Regions from separate parts of the Leucobacter chromiiresistens genome, predicted to be linked through region 1. Evidence: predicted binding sites of a transcription regulator. Region 1 holds the regulator's gene; the other holds the start of a gene.
The links. Region 1 encodes HrcA, which represses chaperone genes, less so after heat shock. Its sites were predicted from a motif close to TTNGCACTCGNNNNNNNCGAGTGCNAA; they were not measured.

Region 1 (7,484 bases):
GATCGCGCCGCCCCCGTCATGCACGCGGTGCGGCACCTGCAGACGCTCGTCTTCCGGGTGCTCGGCATGATCCTCTGGCTCGCCCCGATCGGGGCATTCGGGGCGATCGCCGCGGTCGTCGGCAAGACGGGAGCCTCAGCCATCTGGAGCCTCGGGGTGCTCATGGCGGGGTTCTACCTCACCTGCATCGTCTTCATCGTCGGCGTGCTCGGCACGCTGCTCTACGCGGTCACCCGCCTCAACATCTTCGCGCTCATGAAGTACCTCGGGCGCGAGTACCTGCTGATCGTCGGCACCTCCTCCTCCGAATCGGCACTGCCGCGGCTGATCGCCAAGATGGAGCACGCGGGCGTCTCGACACCCGTCGTCGGCATCACCGTACCCACGGGGTACTCGTTCAACCTCGACGGCACCGCCATCTACCTTACGATGGCCTCGCTCTTCATCGCCGCCGGCATGGGCGACCCGATGAGCATCGGCGAGCAGATCGGGCTGCTCGTCTTCATGATCATCGCCTCGAAGGGGGCCGCCGGAGTCACAGGCGCCGGGCTCGCGACTCTCGCCGGCGGACTGCAGGCCTACCGCCCGGAGCTCGTCGACGGGGTCGGCGTGATCGTGGGGATCGACCGCTTCATGTCGGAGGGGCGCGCGCTCACCAACTTCACCGGCAACGCGGTCGCGACGCTCCTGCTCGGTACATGGACGCGCCAGATCGACATCGCACGCGTGCGACGGGTGCTGCGCGGCGAGGTGCCGTTCGACGAATCGACCCTGAGCGGCGACGCTCACGGGAACGCGGCGAACGAGCTCACCACCGGGCGAACGCCGCATTGAGCACCGCGATCGCCGCGGGGCCCGCGGAGGAGGTGCGGAGCACCGTGTCCCCCAGCAGCAGCACCGCGGCCCCCGCCGCCTCCAACGCGTCGAGCTCCGCATCCGCGAACCCGCCCTCCGGCCCGACGACGAGCACCGCCTCCTGCAGCTCGTCAGTTGACGCGGCCGCGGTGCGCGCCCACTCCGACAGACGGGCGGCACCCCGCGGGTGCAGCACGATCACCGCGCGATCCTCGCACGCCGCGATGCCGCACAGCGCATCGAGCGTCGTGGGCTCCCGAATCTCGGGAACAGCGGCTCGGAGCGACTGCTTCGACGCCTCGCGGGCGATGCGCCGCCACTTCGCGAGACCCTTTGCGGTCTTCTCCTCGCCCCCGGCGCCATCCCAACGCGAGACCGAGCGGGCGGCCTGCCACGGCACGATCGCGTCGGCGCCGAACTCCGTGGCCTGCTCGACGGCGCGCTCGTCGCGATCCCCCTTCGCGAGGGCCTGCACGAGCACGACTCGGGGGCCGGGTGGTGCGGGCCGGGAGACCTCCCGATCGATGCGCACCGTGCAGCGATCCTTCTCGACCGCATCGACGACTCCCTCGCCGAGCGCTCCCGCCCCGTTGCCGATCAGGATGCGCTCCCCCACGCGCAGCCGACTCACGCGCACGGCGTGGCGGCCCTCCTCACCGCCGATCTCCACGAGCGACCCCGGAGCGAGGCCCGCGTCGTCGAGATCCTCGCGGTAGTAGAGGTTCGCCACCCTCAGCCCTGACGGAAGAAGCGATCGCGGATCTTGCCGAAGAACCCCTGATGGAACTCGCCGAGATGCGGGGCGTCGTCCTTCCGCAGCGAGGCGAGCTGCCGCACCAGATCCTTCTCGCGGTTCGACAGCTTCGTGGGCGTCGTGACCTGCACCGCGATCTTCAGATCGCCGCGCGTCGTGCTGCGCAGCCCCTGGATGCCGCGGCCGCGGATCGTGAGCATGTCGCCCGACTGCACACCGGGCTCGACCGCCACCTCGACCTCGCCGTCGAGACCGGCGAGCTTCGCCTGCGCCCCGAGGATCGCGTCGGTCATGGAGAGCTGCATCGTGCAGAGCAGATCGTTGCCGTCGCGGCTGAAGGTGTCGTGGTGCATCACCCGGAACTCGATGAACAGGTCGCCGTTCGGCCCGCCGCCCGGCCCGACCTCGCCGCCGCCGCGCATCTGCAGGCGCGTGCCCGTATCGATGCCCGAGGGCACCTCGATCGGGAAGGTGCGACGCTCGCGCACCCGGCCCTTGCCCGCGCACTCCACGCAGGGGTGCTCGATGATCGTGCCGTACCCCTGGCAGCTGCCGCACGGATGCATCGTGACGACGTTGCCGAACAGCGAGCGCACCTGACGCTGCACCTGCCCCTGGCCGCCGCACACGTCGCACGTGACCGGGTGCGTGCCCGGCTGCGTGCAGCTCCCCTGGCACACCTCGCACAGCACTGCAGTGTTCACCGATATCTCACGCTGCGTGCCGAAGATGACGTCCTCGAGCGAGACGTCGACGCGGATCATCGCGTCGTCCCCGCGCTCCGAGCGGGATCGCGGCCCGCGCTGGCCGGCGCCGCCGAAGCCCCCGCCGCCGAAGAACGTCTCGAAGATGTCGCCGAAGCCGGCGGCGCCGCCCTGCGAGCCGCCCATGTCGTACCGCTGGCGCTGCTCGGGATCGCTGAGCACGTCGTAGGCGTGCGTCACGTTCTTGAACTGATCAGCCGCCTCCTCGCTCGGATTCACATCCGGGTGCAGCTGCCGGGCGAGTCGCCGGTAGGCCTTCTTGATCTCTTCGGGGCTCGCTTCGCGGGAGACACCGAGAGTCTCGTAATGATCGGCCACGCTGTTCTGCTCCTCAGGGTCGGGGATGAAAATGATGGGCGGGGTGGGCGGACGCTACCGCTCCTCCCCCAGGAATCTATTGAGATAGCGTGCGACGGCACGCACCGTGGCGATGTTGCCCGCGTAGTCCATGCGCAGCGGGCCGAGCACGCCGAGCTTCGAGATCGCAACGCCGTCCTCGTACTTCGACGCGATGATCGAGGTCTCGGAGAGGCCGTACGCCTCGTTCTCGCGTCCGATCGACGCCGAGACCTCGCGGTCGTCGTGCGCCAGCTCGCCGAAGAGCCGGAGCAGCGTCACCTGCTCCTCGATCGCCTCGAGCACGACGGGGAGCGAACCGGCGAACTCGCCGCCCGGCCGCGACAGGTTCGCCGCACCCGCCACCGCGATCCGGTCGTTGCGGTTCGCCTGCAGCTGCCCGAGCACGACCGCGAGCACGCGCTTCACGAGTTCGGCCTCGTCGGGCTGCGACCACTGCAGCAGATCCTCGTCGAGCCGGGCCACCGCCCGCGCCGCAGACTCGACGTCGCTGCCGACCGCCGCCTCGGCGATCCGCTGGCGCAGCCCGTGCACCCACGCCTCCGTCACGCGCGACGCCGGCAGCAGGGCCACCTGCTGCTCGACTACGCCGCTTCCCAGAATGAGCACGCTGAGCACCCGATCCTCGCCGAGCGCCACGAGATCGATGTGGCGCACGACGGTGCGGCGCAGCGAGGGATACTGCGCGACCGCGACCTGATTGGTGAGCTGAGAGAGCAGGCGCACGGTGCGCGCCATCACGTCGTCGAGGTCGGAGGACTCGCCCAGGAACCGCTCGATGGCGGAGCGCTGCGCCGAGGTCAGCGGGCGGATGCGCGCGAGCGTGTCGACGTACAGGCGATAGCCCTTGTCGGTCGGCACCCGGCCCGACGAGGTGTGCGGCTGCGCGATCAGCTCGTCCTCCTCGAGCAGCGCCATGTCGTTGCGGATCGTCGCGGCGGAGACGCCGAAGCTGTGGCGCTCGACGATCGCCTTCGACCCGACGGGTTCGTTCGACGACACGTAATCGCCGACGATCGCGTGCAGCACCGCGAGGCTGCGCTCCGAAACCATCGCCCCTCCTGACCCTGGCACTCACTTGCTCCGAGTGCCAAGTCTAGCGCAGGGCGCGCGCTCTCCGGCGGTTCCCGCTCGCAGCGAACACGCCGCGGGCATCCCGTGCCCGCAGGGCGCGGACGCCCGCCCGCATCAGGCGCCGAGCAGCCGGTGCACGACGGTATCGGCGAGCAGGCGCCCCCGCAGGGTCGGCACGACGCGGCCCGCGATCGCCGCCCGCCCCTCGATGAGCCCGTCGGCGATCAACTGCGGGATCGCGCGGCGCTCACCGGCGCTCAGCACGTCGGCGGGCAGACCGTCGACGATCCTCGTCTCCAGCAGAATGCGCTCCTCGCGCCGCGACTCGTCGGTGAGCGACTCCCGCGAATGCGCCGGCGACACGCCCCGCTCGATGCGCTGCGCGTACGCGCCCGGATGCTTCACGTTCCACCAGCGCACGCCGCCCACGTGGCTGTGCGCACCGGGGCCCGCCGCCCACCAGTCCTCACCCGTCCAGTAGGCCAGGTTGTGCCGCGAACGCGTCTCCGGCGAGCGCGACCAGTTGCTGATCTCGTACCAGGAGAACCCCGCCTCCGCGAAGCGCGCATCGGCGAGCTCGTACATCTCCGCGTGCAGATCCTCGTCGGGCGCGGCGACCTCGCCGCGTCGGATCTGCGCGGCCAGCTTCGTGCCGCGCTCGATGATGAGCGCATACGCGGAGATGTGGTCGGGCTCGCACGCCAGGGCCGCGTCGATCGACCGCTCCCAGTCGCCCAGGCTCTCCCCCGGCGTTCCGTAGATGAGATCGACGCTCACCTGCAGGCCCGCATCGCGAGCCCACCGCGTGACCAGCGGCACGCGCTCGGGCGAGTGCGTGCGGTCGAGCGTCGCGAGCACGTGCGGCACCGCCGACTGCATGCCGAAGCTCACCCGGGTGAACCCCGCATCGGCCAGCGTCTGCAGGTACGCCGCGTCGACCGAGTCGGGGTTCGCCTCCGTCGTCACCTCGGCGCCGCCCGCGAGCCCCCACTCGTCGCGGATGCGGCCGAGCATGGCGGCGAGGTCGGAGGCCGGGAGCAGCGTCGGGGTGCCGCCGCCGAAGAAGACCGTCGAGGCAGGGCGCTCGGGGAGCCCCGCGTCGCGCAGCACCCGGCCGCCCAGCGCCAGCTCGCGCCCGACCTGCGCCGCGTAGTCGCCGCGCGAGGTGCCGCCGAGCTCGCTCGCGGTGTACGTGTTGAAATCGCAGTACCCGCAGCGCACGCGGCAGTAGGGCACGTGCACGTAGACGCCGAATCGGCGCCCCTCGGCCCCGATCTCCACCCCGCCCGGCAGCGAGCCGTCTTCGGGAGCGGGATCGCCGTCAGGCAGCGCGCTCGGCACGGAGCTCCCCCTCGGATGCAGCGCGGCGAGTCGCGAGTCGTCGCACGATCACGTGCGCTTGCTCGGCCGCCGCTGGTGGGTGGGGCCGGTCGCCGCGTCACCGGAATCGGCCTCTGGCTCGCCTGCGGGCGCCGCCTCGGGAGCCGGGGCCTCGTCGGGCGCTGGCTCGCGCTGCGGCGCCGGCGCTGCCGCGGGGTCCGGCTCCGGCTCGGCCGCGGGCTCGACCGCCACCGGTTGCTCGCCGGCGCTCGGCCCGAGGTCGGGGGCGGGCTGCGCACCCGGTGCGAGTGCCGCGATCCCGCGCTTCACCGCATCGAGTGCCGTGCGCACGTCGGCCCGGCCGCGCAGGCCGAGCAGACCGTTCTTCGGTGCCGCGACGAAGCCGCGCGCGACCGCCCAGACGGTGTCGTCGGCCCGGTGCTCGATGACGAAGAGCTGCTCCCCCACGGCGCCCGCCTCGTCACCGGTGCCCCAGGCGAAGCCCACGCGCCGCTCCTCGTCGACCGTGTAGACGACGAGCACGCTCCGGGGATCCTGGCCCTCCGCATGCAGCACCGCGGTGGTGCCGGCCACGATGTACGGCTCCCCGTCGGGCCCGAACTGCTCCTCGACGTCGCCCGCCGCCTCCGGCTTCCCGTCGCCGTCGAAGCTCGGGCCCACGTACTCGGATCCGGTGCCGCGCACGATGTCGGTGACGCGCACACCCGAACCGCGCTGCGCGCCCCAGGTCATGAGCAGGCTCGACGCGATCAGGAACCGGTCCTGGCCGCTGCCGAGACGCAGCTCCTCTTCATAGGGCGTCGTGCCCTCCGGCGGATACTTCACGACGTCGGGATCCTTCGAGGCGCCGACCGCGGCGTACGCGACCGGCATCTCGACGTGGCTGCTGCGCCGGGGCGGCTGATCCTGACTCATCGCTTGCCGCCCTCCTTGCCCTCCACATCACCCGAGAGTGCGGCGATGAACGCCTCCTGCGGCACTTCGACGCGGCCGACCATCTTCATGCGCTTCTTGCCCTCTTTCTGCTTCTCGAGCAGCTTGCGCTTGCGGCTGATGTCTCCGCCGTAGCACTTCGCCAGCACGTCCTTGCGGATCGCGCGGATGTTCTCGCGAGCGATCACGCGGGCGCCGATCGCCGCCTGGATGGGCACCTCGAACTGCTGGCGCGGGATGAGCTTGCGCAGGCGCTCCGTCATCATCGTGCCGTACGAGTAGGCGTTGTCGCGGTGCACGATCGCGCTGAACGCGTCGACCGCCTCGCCCTGCAGCAGGATGTCGACCTTCACGAGGTCCGCCTCCTGCTCGCCCATCGGCTCGTAGTCGAGGCTCGCGTAGCCCTGCGTGCGGCTCTTCAGGTGGTCGAAGAAGTCGAAGACGATCTCGCCGAGCGGAATGCTGTACCGCAGCTCGACGCGCTCGCCGAGGTACTCCATGCCCAGCAGCCTGCCGCGACGGCTCTGGCAGAGCTCCATGATCGCGCCGACGTAGTCCTTCGGCGCCAGAATCGCGGTCTTGACGACCGGCTCGCGCACCGAAGCGATCTTGCCGTCGGGGTACTCCGACGGGTTCGTGACCGTGATCTCGCGGCCGTCCTCGGCGGTGACCTGGTAGACGACGCTCGGCGCCGTGGCGATGAGGTCGAGGTCGAACTCGCGGCGCAGACGCTCCGAGATGATCTCGAGGTGCAGCAGCCCGAGGAACCCGCAGCGGAAGCCGAATCCGAGCGCGACCGAGGTCTCGGGCTCGTACTGCAGCGCCGCGTCCTCGAGCTTGAGCTTGTCGAGCGCCTCGCGCAGCACCGGGTAGTCGGAGCCGTCGAGCGGGTACAGGCCGGAGAACACCATCGGCTTCGGATCGGTGTAGCCCGGCAGCGCCTCCGTCGCCGGATTGCGCTTCGCGGTCACCGTGTCGCCGACCTTCGACAGGCGCACGTCCTTCACGCCCGTGATGAGGTAGCCCACCTCGCCCACGGCGAGCCCCTGCGTCGGCTGCGGCTCCGGCGCCGACACGCCGACCTCGAGCGCCTCGTGGTCGGATCCGGTCGACATCATCTGGATCTTCTCGCGCGGCGACAGCCTGCCGTCGATCATGCGTACGTACGTGACCACGCCGCGGTACGGGTCGTAGACCGAGTCGAAGATCATCGCCCGCGGCGGCGCGTCGGCGAGGCCGACCGGCGCCGGGATGCGCTCGACCACGCGATCGAGCAGCTCCTCGACCCCCGCGCCCGTCTTGCCCGACACCTTGAGGATGTCCTCGGGATCGCCGCCGATCAGGTCGGCGATCTCCCGCGAGACGCGCTCGGGATCGGCCGCGGGCAGGTCGATCTTGTTGAGCAC
Region 2 (7,484 bases), on a different contig from region 1:
TCGCGGCGCGCACGCGGGAGCTCCACGTGCGGCGCGACCCTGCGGCCGCCCCCGTCACCGAGCTGATCGACTACGAGCGGTTCTGCGGCACCACGAAGTCCGCGCCGGCGGCGCACGCGCTCGGCGCCGACGCCGCGGACTTCGCCGAGGAGCTGCGCGGGGGAGCGGCGATCCGCGTCATCGATGTGCGCACCGCGCAGGAGTTCGCGGAGCGCCGCGTCGGTTCAGCGACCCGGATCGGGGTGGATCGCATCGAGTCGGGCGACCTCGCCGGCGACGGTGGGGGCGGCGTCGACGCGCCGATCCGCGTGTACTGCGAACGCGATCCGCGGTCGATCCGCGCCGCCGAGGCGCTGGCGTCGCAGGGGTTCACCGACGTGCGCTTCGTGCGCGGCGGCATCGCGCAGCTCGCGAGGATCGCGCCGGAGCTCATCGTCAGAGCAGCAGACGGCCCGTCGAGCGCGGGCGACTCGGAGGGAGACGCATGAACGACGCCGGAGCCGGCATCACGCACGAGCCGATCGACGAGGCGGCGGTGCGCGCCGCCGTCGGTGCGCCGGAGTGCGGCGCCCTCGTGATGTTCCACGGGATCGTCCGCGACCACGACGGCGGGCGCGGGGTCGCGGCGCTCGACTACCGGGCGCACCCCGACGCGGAGCGCTTCATCTCCGAGTGCGTCGCGACCGAGCGCGCGGCCACCGGGCTGCGGCTCGCCGCCGTGCACCGCGTCGGGGCGCTGCGAATCGGCGACGCCGCCCTCGTCGCGGCCGCATCCGCACCGCACCGCGCCGAGGCCTTCGCCGCGGTCGAGCGCCTCGTCGAGCGCATCAAGCACGAGGTGCCGATCTGGAAGCGCCAGCACTTCGCCGACGGCGTGAGCGAGTGGGTGGGGCTGTAGGGGCGCTGCAGCGCGGTCAGCCGCCGATGTACGACATCTCGATGCGCTCGCGATCCGGAGCCGCGTCTCCGAGTTGCGCGCGCAGCTCCGAGTAGCGGTCGTCGCGCACCGACCACACGCCCGCGAGCGCGCTCCGCACCTGCTCGTCGCCCGCCCCCGAGCGCAGCAGATCGCGCAGATCGAAGCCGCGCGACGCGAACAGGCAGGTGTACAGCTTGCCGTCGGCCGACACCCGTGCCCGCGTGCACGTACCGCAGAAGGCGCCCGTCACGCTCGAGATCACGCCGATCTCGCCGGAGCCGTCGCGGTAGCGCCACCGCTTCGCGGTCTCCCCCTCGCGGGTCTCGGCGACGGGCGCGAGGGGGTGCACCGCATCGATGCGGGCGACGATCTCCGCCGACGGCACGACGTCGTCGAGCACCCACCCGTTGCTCGCGCCGACGTCCATGTACTCGATGAAGCGCAGCACGTGACCGCGCTGCCGGAAGTGCTCGGCGAGCGGAACGATCTCGTCGTCGTTCACCCCGCGCTTCACGACGGCGTTCACCTTCACGGGCCCGAGGCCGGCCTCGCGAGCGGCGTCGATGCCGTCGAAGACGCGGGCGAGCGGAAACCGCACGTCGTTGATCGCCTGGAACCGGTGCTCCTCGAGCGAGTCGACCGAGACGGTGACGCGATCGAGGCCGGCCTCGCGCAGCCCGGCCGCTTTGACGCGCAGCGCCGAGCCGTTCGTCGTGAGCGCCAGGTCGGGCTTCCGGCCGTCGGGCGTGCGCAGCGCCGCGAGACGGGAGATGAGCTCCTCGATGCCGCGGCGCAGCAGCGGCTCGCCGCCCGTGAGGCGCAGCTTGTCGACGCCGAGGCTCACGGCCGCGCCGGCGACCCGTTCGATCTCGTCGAAGCTGAGCAGCTCGTCGCGCTCCATGAACTGGTAGTCGCTGCCGAAGAGCTCCTTCGGCATGCAGTAGACGCAGCGGAAGTTGCACCGGTCGGTGACCGAGATGCGGAGGTCGCGGAGCGCCCGCCCGCGGGTGTCGGCGAGACCGCCGCCTCCCGTCGCGGGCAGCTGTCGGGCGCGGCCCCGCGGTCGCGCAACGGGCATCGACTTCGGCATCGCCGCACCTCCCCTGCGCGCCACCCTAGCAGCTGCGCTCCGGGGCGGGCGGTGAGCGTCACATCGTGCGGGCCGAGGCGCGCCCCTGCACCACGAAGAGGGCGGCGAGGGCGATGGCGATGAGGATCAGCGAGAGCGCCAGCGCCGTGTCCTGACTCACGCCCGCACCGTTGAACGCCGTGTAGATCGCCAGCGGAACGGTGCGCGTCGTGCCCCCGGCGTTGCCCGCGAAGAGCGCGGTCGCGCCGAACTCGCCGAGGGCGCGGGTGAAGCACAGCACGACGCCGGCGGTGAGGCCGGTGCGGATCAGCGGCAGGGTGACCCGGAAGAGGGTCGCGGCGGGCGTCGCGCCGAGGGTGGCGGCGGCGTCGGCGAAGGCGGGGGTGAGGGTGCGCAGCGCGCTCTCGACGGAGATGACGAGGAACGGGAGCGAGACGAACGTCTGCGCGATCACCACCGCGGCAGTCGTGAACGGGATGCGGATGCCGGCGTCGGCGAGGGCGTCGCCGAGCACCCCGCCGCGCCCGAGCAGGGAGAGGAGCGCCAGGCCTCCGACGAGCGGCGGCAGCACGAGCGGCAGCGTCACGACGCCGCGCAGCAGCACCGCCCACCAGCCGCGCGCCCGGGAGAGCACGACGGCGAGGGGCACGCCGAGCGCGACGCAGCAGAGGGTCGCCGCGCCCGCGGTGCCGAGCGAGAGCAGCAGCGCGCTTCCGGTCTCGGGCGCGGCGAGGGTCGCCGGCAGCTCCGCCCAGTTCATGCGCGAGAGCAGCGCGATGAGCGGAAGCACGAGCAGGGCGCCGCCGAGCAGCGCGGGCCCGATCACGAGCGCGGGCACCGCGCGACGGGTGCGGCTCGTCGCCCGACGGGGCGGGCGGCGAGCGATCCCGCCCCCGCTCACGACCCCGTTCACGGCCCCGGCACCGGGCCGAATCCGAGCTCCCGCAGGCGCGTTTGCGCGGCGTCCGTCAGCAGGAACCGGGCGAACTCCTCCGCGGCGGCCCCCGACGCCGACCCCTCGATCGGGGCGATGAGGTAATCGCCGGCGGCGGTCTCGGCAGCGGGGATCTCGATGCCGACGACATCGCCGGCCGAGCGCAGCACATCTGAACGGTAGACCAGGCCGGCGTCGGCCTCGCCGGAGGCGACCTTCGTGAGCACGGCCGTGACGTTCTGCTCCTCGCTGGCGGCCTGCACCTCCACGCCGTCGCGGTCGAGCAGCGCTCGCGCGGCCGCGCCGCAGGGCACCTCCGCCGCGCAGAGCACCACCGTCGGCTGCGCCCCGGTCGCTGCGCCGCTCCCCAGGTCGGCGAGCGACTCGATGCCGAGCGGATTTCCCGGGGCGACCGCGATCTGCAGGGTGCTCGTCGCGAAGAGCGTGGGGTCGGTGGCGAGGAGGCCGTCGTCGGCGACGCGCTGCATGGTGGCCGCATCGGCGGAGGCGAAGACGTCGACGGGGGCGCCTCCCACGATCTGCGCGGCCAGCACGGAGGAGCCGTCGAAGGTGAGCGCGCGAATCTCGACGTCGGGGTGCTCCGCCGTGAAATCGTCGGCGACCTCCGTCATCACCTCCTGCAGTGAGGCGGCGGCTGCGATCGTGAGGCTCCCCGACAGCTGCGATCCGGTCCCGTCGCCGACGGCCTCCTCCGTGGCGGGGGCCGTGCCGCAGCCCATCAGGGCGAGGAGGGCGACGGCGACCCCTGCGGCGCCCGCGCGCCGGAAGCGGTCGCGCACGGCCTCGGTCATGGCTCTCAGTGTATGAGACCGCGAGAGCGGGCACACGGTTGACGCGAGTTGGATCTCCCACTAGTTTCTGGAGCAGAGCGACCCTCCGAGCACCGGAGCCGGTCGACGAGCTGGGCCGGGGGAGACCTCGGCCGCTCTTCACGCAGTGCGGCGAGAGGGGATCGGAATGCGCAGACGGCCCGAACGAGAGCAGCCGGGGTACCGGTGCGGTCGCGGCCGAGCGGGCGGCCGCGCGGGCGGCTGGATCGGGGCGCGCTGATGCCGAACTACCGCTTCCGCTGCGCCGAGGGGTGCGAGTTCGACGCGATGTACTCGATGAGCGATGTGCCGCGACAGGCGGAGTGCGCCGCCTGCGGGGCGCTGGCGAAGCGCGTGATCACCGCCCCGCACCTCTCCGCCTCGGGCGGCAGCGCGTATGGCCTGCTCGATCGCGCCGCCCGCAGCGCGCACGAGCCGCAGGTGGTGGATCGCCTGCCCGGTCGCGGCGCCGCGCCGCGCCAGCCCGTCAGCCGCAATCCGCTGCACGCGAAGCTGCCGAGGCCCTGACCGTACGACCCGCAGCACCCTACCCGGAGGAGAGGACGACCCGATGCCCGAACACGTATTCCGACTGGACTCGAGCAAGAAGTTCACCGAGCAGGAGCAGGTGGGCCACAACCGCTGGCACCCCGAGATCCCGCCCGTCGCCACCGTGAAACCGGGAGACGCCTTCCGCGTCGACTGCCGCGAGTGGTTCGACGGGGCGATCGTCAACGACGACTCGGCGCAAGACATCCTCGACGCCCCGCTGCTCACCGTGCACACGCTGAGCGGCCCGTTCCGCGTCGAGGGCGCGAAGCCGGGCGACCTGCTCATCGTCGACATCCTCGACGTCGGCCCGATCCCGCAGGAGGATTCGGGGCCGCTCGCCGGGCAGGGCTGGGGCTACACGGGCATCTTCGCGAAGCGCAACGGCGGCAGCTTCCTCACCGAGCAGTTCCCCGACGCGTACAAGGCGATCTGGGACTTCTCGGGCCAGACGGCCACCTCGCGTCACGTGCCCGGGGTGTCGTTCACCGGCATCATCCACCCGGGGCTCATGGGAACGGCGCCGTCGGCCGGGCTGCTCGCGAAGTGGAACGCCCGCGAGGCCGCGCTCATCGCCACGGACCCCGACCGGGTGCCCCCGCTCGCCCTGCCGCCCGAGGCCGATCACGCCGTGCTCGGAGGTCTCGACCGCGCGGAGTGGGCGCGCGTCGGCGGCGAGGCGGCGCGAACGGCGCCGCCTCGGGAGAACGGCGGCAACCAGGACATCAAGAACTTCACGAAGGGGTCGCGCGTCTTCTACCCCGTCTTCGTCGATGGCGCCAACCTCTCCGTCGGCGACCTGCACTTCTCGCAGGGCGACGGTGAGATCACCTTCTGCGGCGCGATCGAGATGGGCGGTTTCATCGACCTCCGCGTCGACCTGATCCCGAACGGCATGGAGACCTACGGCGTGCACGAGAACGCGATCTTCATGCCCGGAAACGTCGAGCCGCAGTACAGCCACTGGCTCGCCTTCTCGGGCACATCGGTGACGCTCGACGGCGAGCAGCGCTACCTCGACTCGCACCTCTCGTACCAGCGGGCGTGCCTCCACGCCATCGAGTACCTCACCAAGTTCGGCTACAGCCCCGAGCAGGCGTACCTGCTGCTCGGAGCGGCGCCGATCGAGGGTCGCCTCTCGGGCGTCGTCGACATTCCGAATTCGTGCTCCACGGTCTACCTGCCGACGGAGATCTTCGACTTCGACCCGCGCCCCTCCCAGGCCGGGCCGACGCAGATCGACCCGGGCATCGGCGCACCGCGCGCCGCCGCCTGACGCGGAGGCCCGAGGCGGTCGCCCCGCGGGTCGGCGAGACCGCGTCCCGGGGCGGCCGCCCCGCGACGCGACCTGCGCGCCCCCCGAGGCGGCCGCCGGCCCCGGACTCACACCGTGACCGGCCGGCCCACCCCCACGGGCGTGTTCGAGGGCTCGAGCCGCACCACGACCGCCTTCGAGACCGGGGTGCCGCTCTCGAGCGCGGTGCTGTCGAGCGGCACCAGCACGTTCGCCTCCGGGAAGTACGCGGCGGCGCATCCGCGCGCCGTCGGGTACGCCACGGTGCGGAACCCCCGCAGCACGCGATCGGGCTGATCCTTCCACTCGCTGAAGATGTCGACCGTCTGCCCGTCCGAGAGACCGAGCTCGGCGAGGTCGTCGGGGTGCACGAAGATCACCGAGCGCCCCTTCTTGATGCCCCGGTACCGGTCGTTGAGGCTGTAGATCGTCGTGTTGAACTGATCGTGCGATCGGACGGTCTGCAGGATCAGCCGGCCGGGCGGGCACTCGACGTGCTCCAGCTCGTTCACCGTGATGCGGGCCTTCCCCGTCGCGGTGTCGAAGCGCCGCTCGTCGCGGGGGCCGTTGGGCAGCAGGAAGCCGTCCTTCCGGCGCGTTCGCGCGTTGTAGTCCTCGCAGCCCGGCACGACGCGCGAGATGTGATCCCGGATCACGTCGTAGTCGTCGATCATGGCGAGCCAGTCGATGCCGTGCCGGGAGCCGAGCGTCGCGTGGGCGATGCCGGCGATGATCGCGATCTCCGACCGCACCTGCTCGGAGATGGGCGGCACCTGCCCGTGCGATGCGTGGACCGCGCAGACCGTGTCCTCGACCGTGACGTACTGGGGGCCGCTGAGCTGCACGTCCACCTCCGTGCGCCCGAGCACCGGGAGGATCAGCGCCTCCTCGCCCGTGATCACGTGCGACCGGTTGAGCTTCGTCGACAGCTGCACGCTCAGCCGCGTCTTGCGCATCGCCGACTCGGCCAGGTTCGTATCCGAGATGGCGCCGAGCAGATTGCCGCCGAGCCCGAACCAGACCTTGATGCGCCCCTCGTCGAGCGCGCGGATGCCCTGCACGGCGTCCACGCCGTGCTCCCGCGGCGGCTCGAATGAGAACTCCGCGCCGAGCGCGTCGAGGAAGGAGTCGGGCATCTGCTCCCAGACCCCCATCGTGCGGTCGCCCTGCACGTTCGAGTGCCCGCGGATGGGGGAGGCGCCCGCGCCCGGGCGCCCGATGTTGCCGCGCAGCAGCAGCAGGTTGATGATCTCCTTGATCGTGTCGACGCTGCGGCGATGCTGCGTGATGCCCATCGCCCACGCGATGATCACCCGGTCGGCGCGCAGGTAGCGCTCCGCGAACTCGTCGATCTCCGCGGCCGACAGCCCGGTCGCGCGTTCGACGGCGGCGTCGTCGACCTGCACGATGTGCTCGGCGAACGCCTCGAAGCCGTCGCAGTGCTCGGCGATGAACTCGTGATCGAGCACCGTGCCCGGCGCTCGCCGCTCGGCCTCGATCACCCGCTTGGAGACGGCCTGCAGCAGGGCCGCGTCACCCCCGGAGCGGATCTGCAGGAACTGGTCGGCGATCTGTATCGGCTTGCCGACGTAGCCGCGCACCTTCTGCGGATCCTTGTACCCGAGCAGCCCGGCCTCGGGCAGCGGGTTCACCGCGACGACGCTGGCGCCGTTTTCCTTAGCCTCTTCGAGCGCGGTGAGCATGCGGGGGTGGTTGGTGCCCGGATTCTGGCCCATGATGACGATGAGATCGGACTCGAGGAAGTCGTTGTACGCGATCGTCGACTTGCCGATGCCCACCGTGTAGGTCATCGCGGTGCCGGTCGACTCGTGGCACATGTTCGAGCAGTCGGGCAGGTTGTTCGTGCC

Region 2: BLT44_RS14475 (FmdB family zinc ribbon protein) is a predicted target of HrcA. The motif match lies at 3,783-3,809, and genes of this name have one in related genera.

What each region holds. Positions count from the first base shown of each region.
Region 1 covers NZ_FNKB01000001.1:2,507,116-2,514,599, forward strand. The annotation lists gene BLT44_RS11465 (C4-dicarboxylate transporter DctA) at 1-834, shown strand, start outside; gene BLT44_RS11470 (16S rRNA (uracil(1498)-N(3))-methyltransferase) at 809-1,585, opposite strand; gene dnaJ (molecular chaperone DnaJ) at 1,588-2,691, opposite strand; gene hrcA (heat-inducible transcriptional repressor HrcA) at 2,746-3,783, opposite strand; gene hemW (radical SAM family heme chaperone HemW) at 3,919-5,145, opposite strand; gene BLT44_RS11490 (DUF1990 domain-containing protein) at 5,194-6,060, opposite strand; gene lepA (translation elongation factor 4) at 6,057-7,484, opposite strand, start outside.
Region 2 covers NZ_FNKB01000002.1:308,611-316,094, forward strand. The annotation lists gene BLT44_RS14450 (ThiF family adenylyltransferase) at 1-488, shown strand, start outside; gene BLT44_RS14455 (molybdenum cofactor biosynthesis protein MoaE) at 485-898, shown strand; gene moaA (GTP 3',8-cyclase MoaA) at 915-2,009, opposite strand; gene BLT44_RS14465 (ABC transporter permease) at 2,068-2,847, opposite strand; gene modA (molybdate ABC transporter substrate-binding protein) at 2,919-3,755, opposite strand; gene BLT44_RS14475 (FmdB family zinc ribbon protein) at 4,014-4,301, shown strand; gene fmdA (formamidase) at 4,345-5,598, shown strand; gene BLT44_RS14485 (FdhF/YdeP family oxidoreductase) at 5,706-7,484, opposite strand, start outside.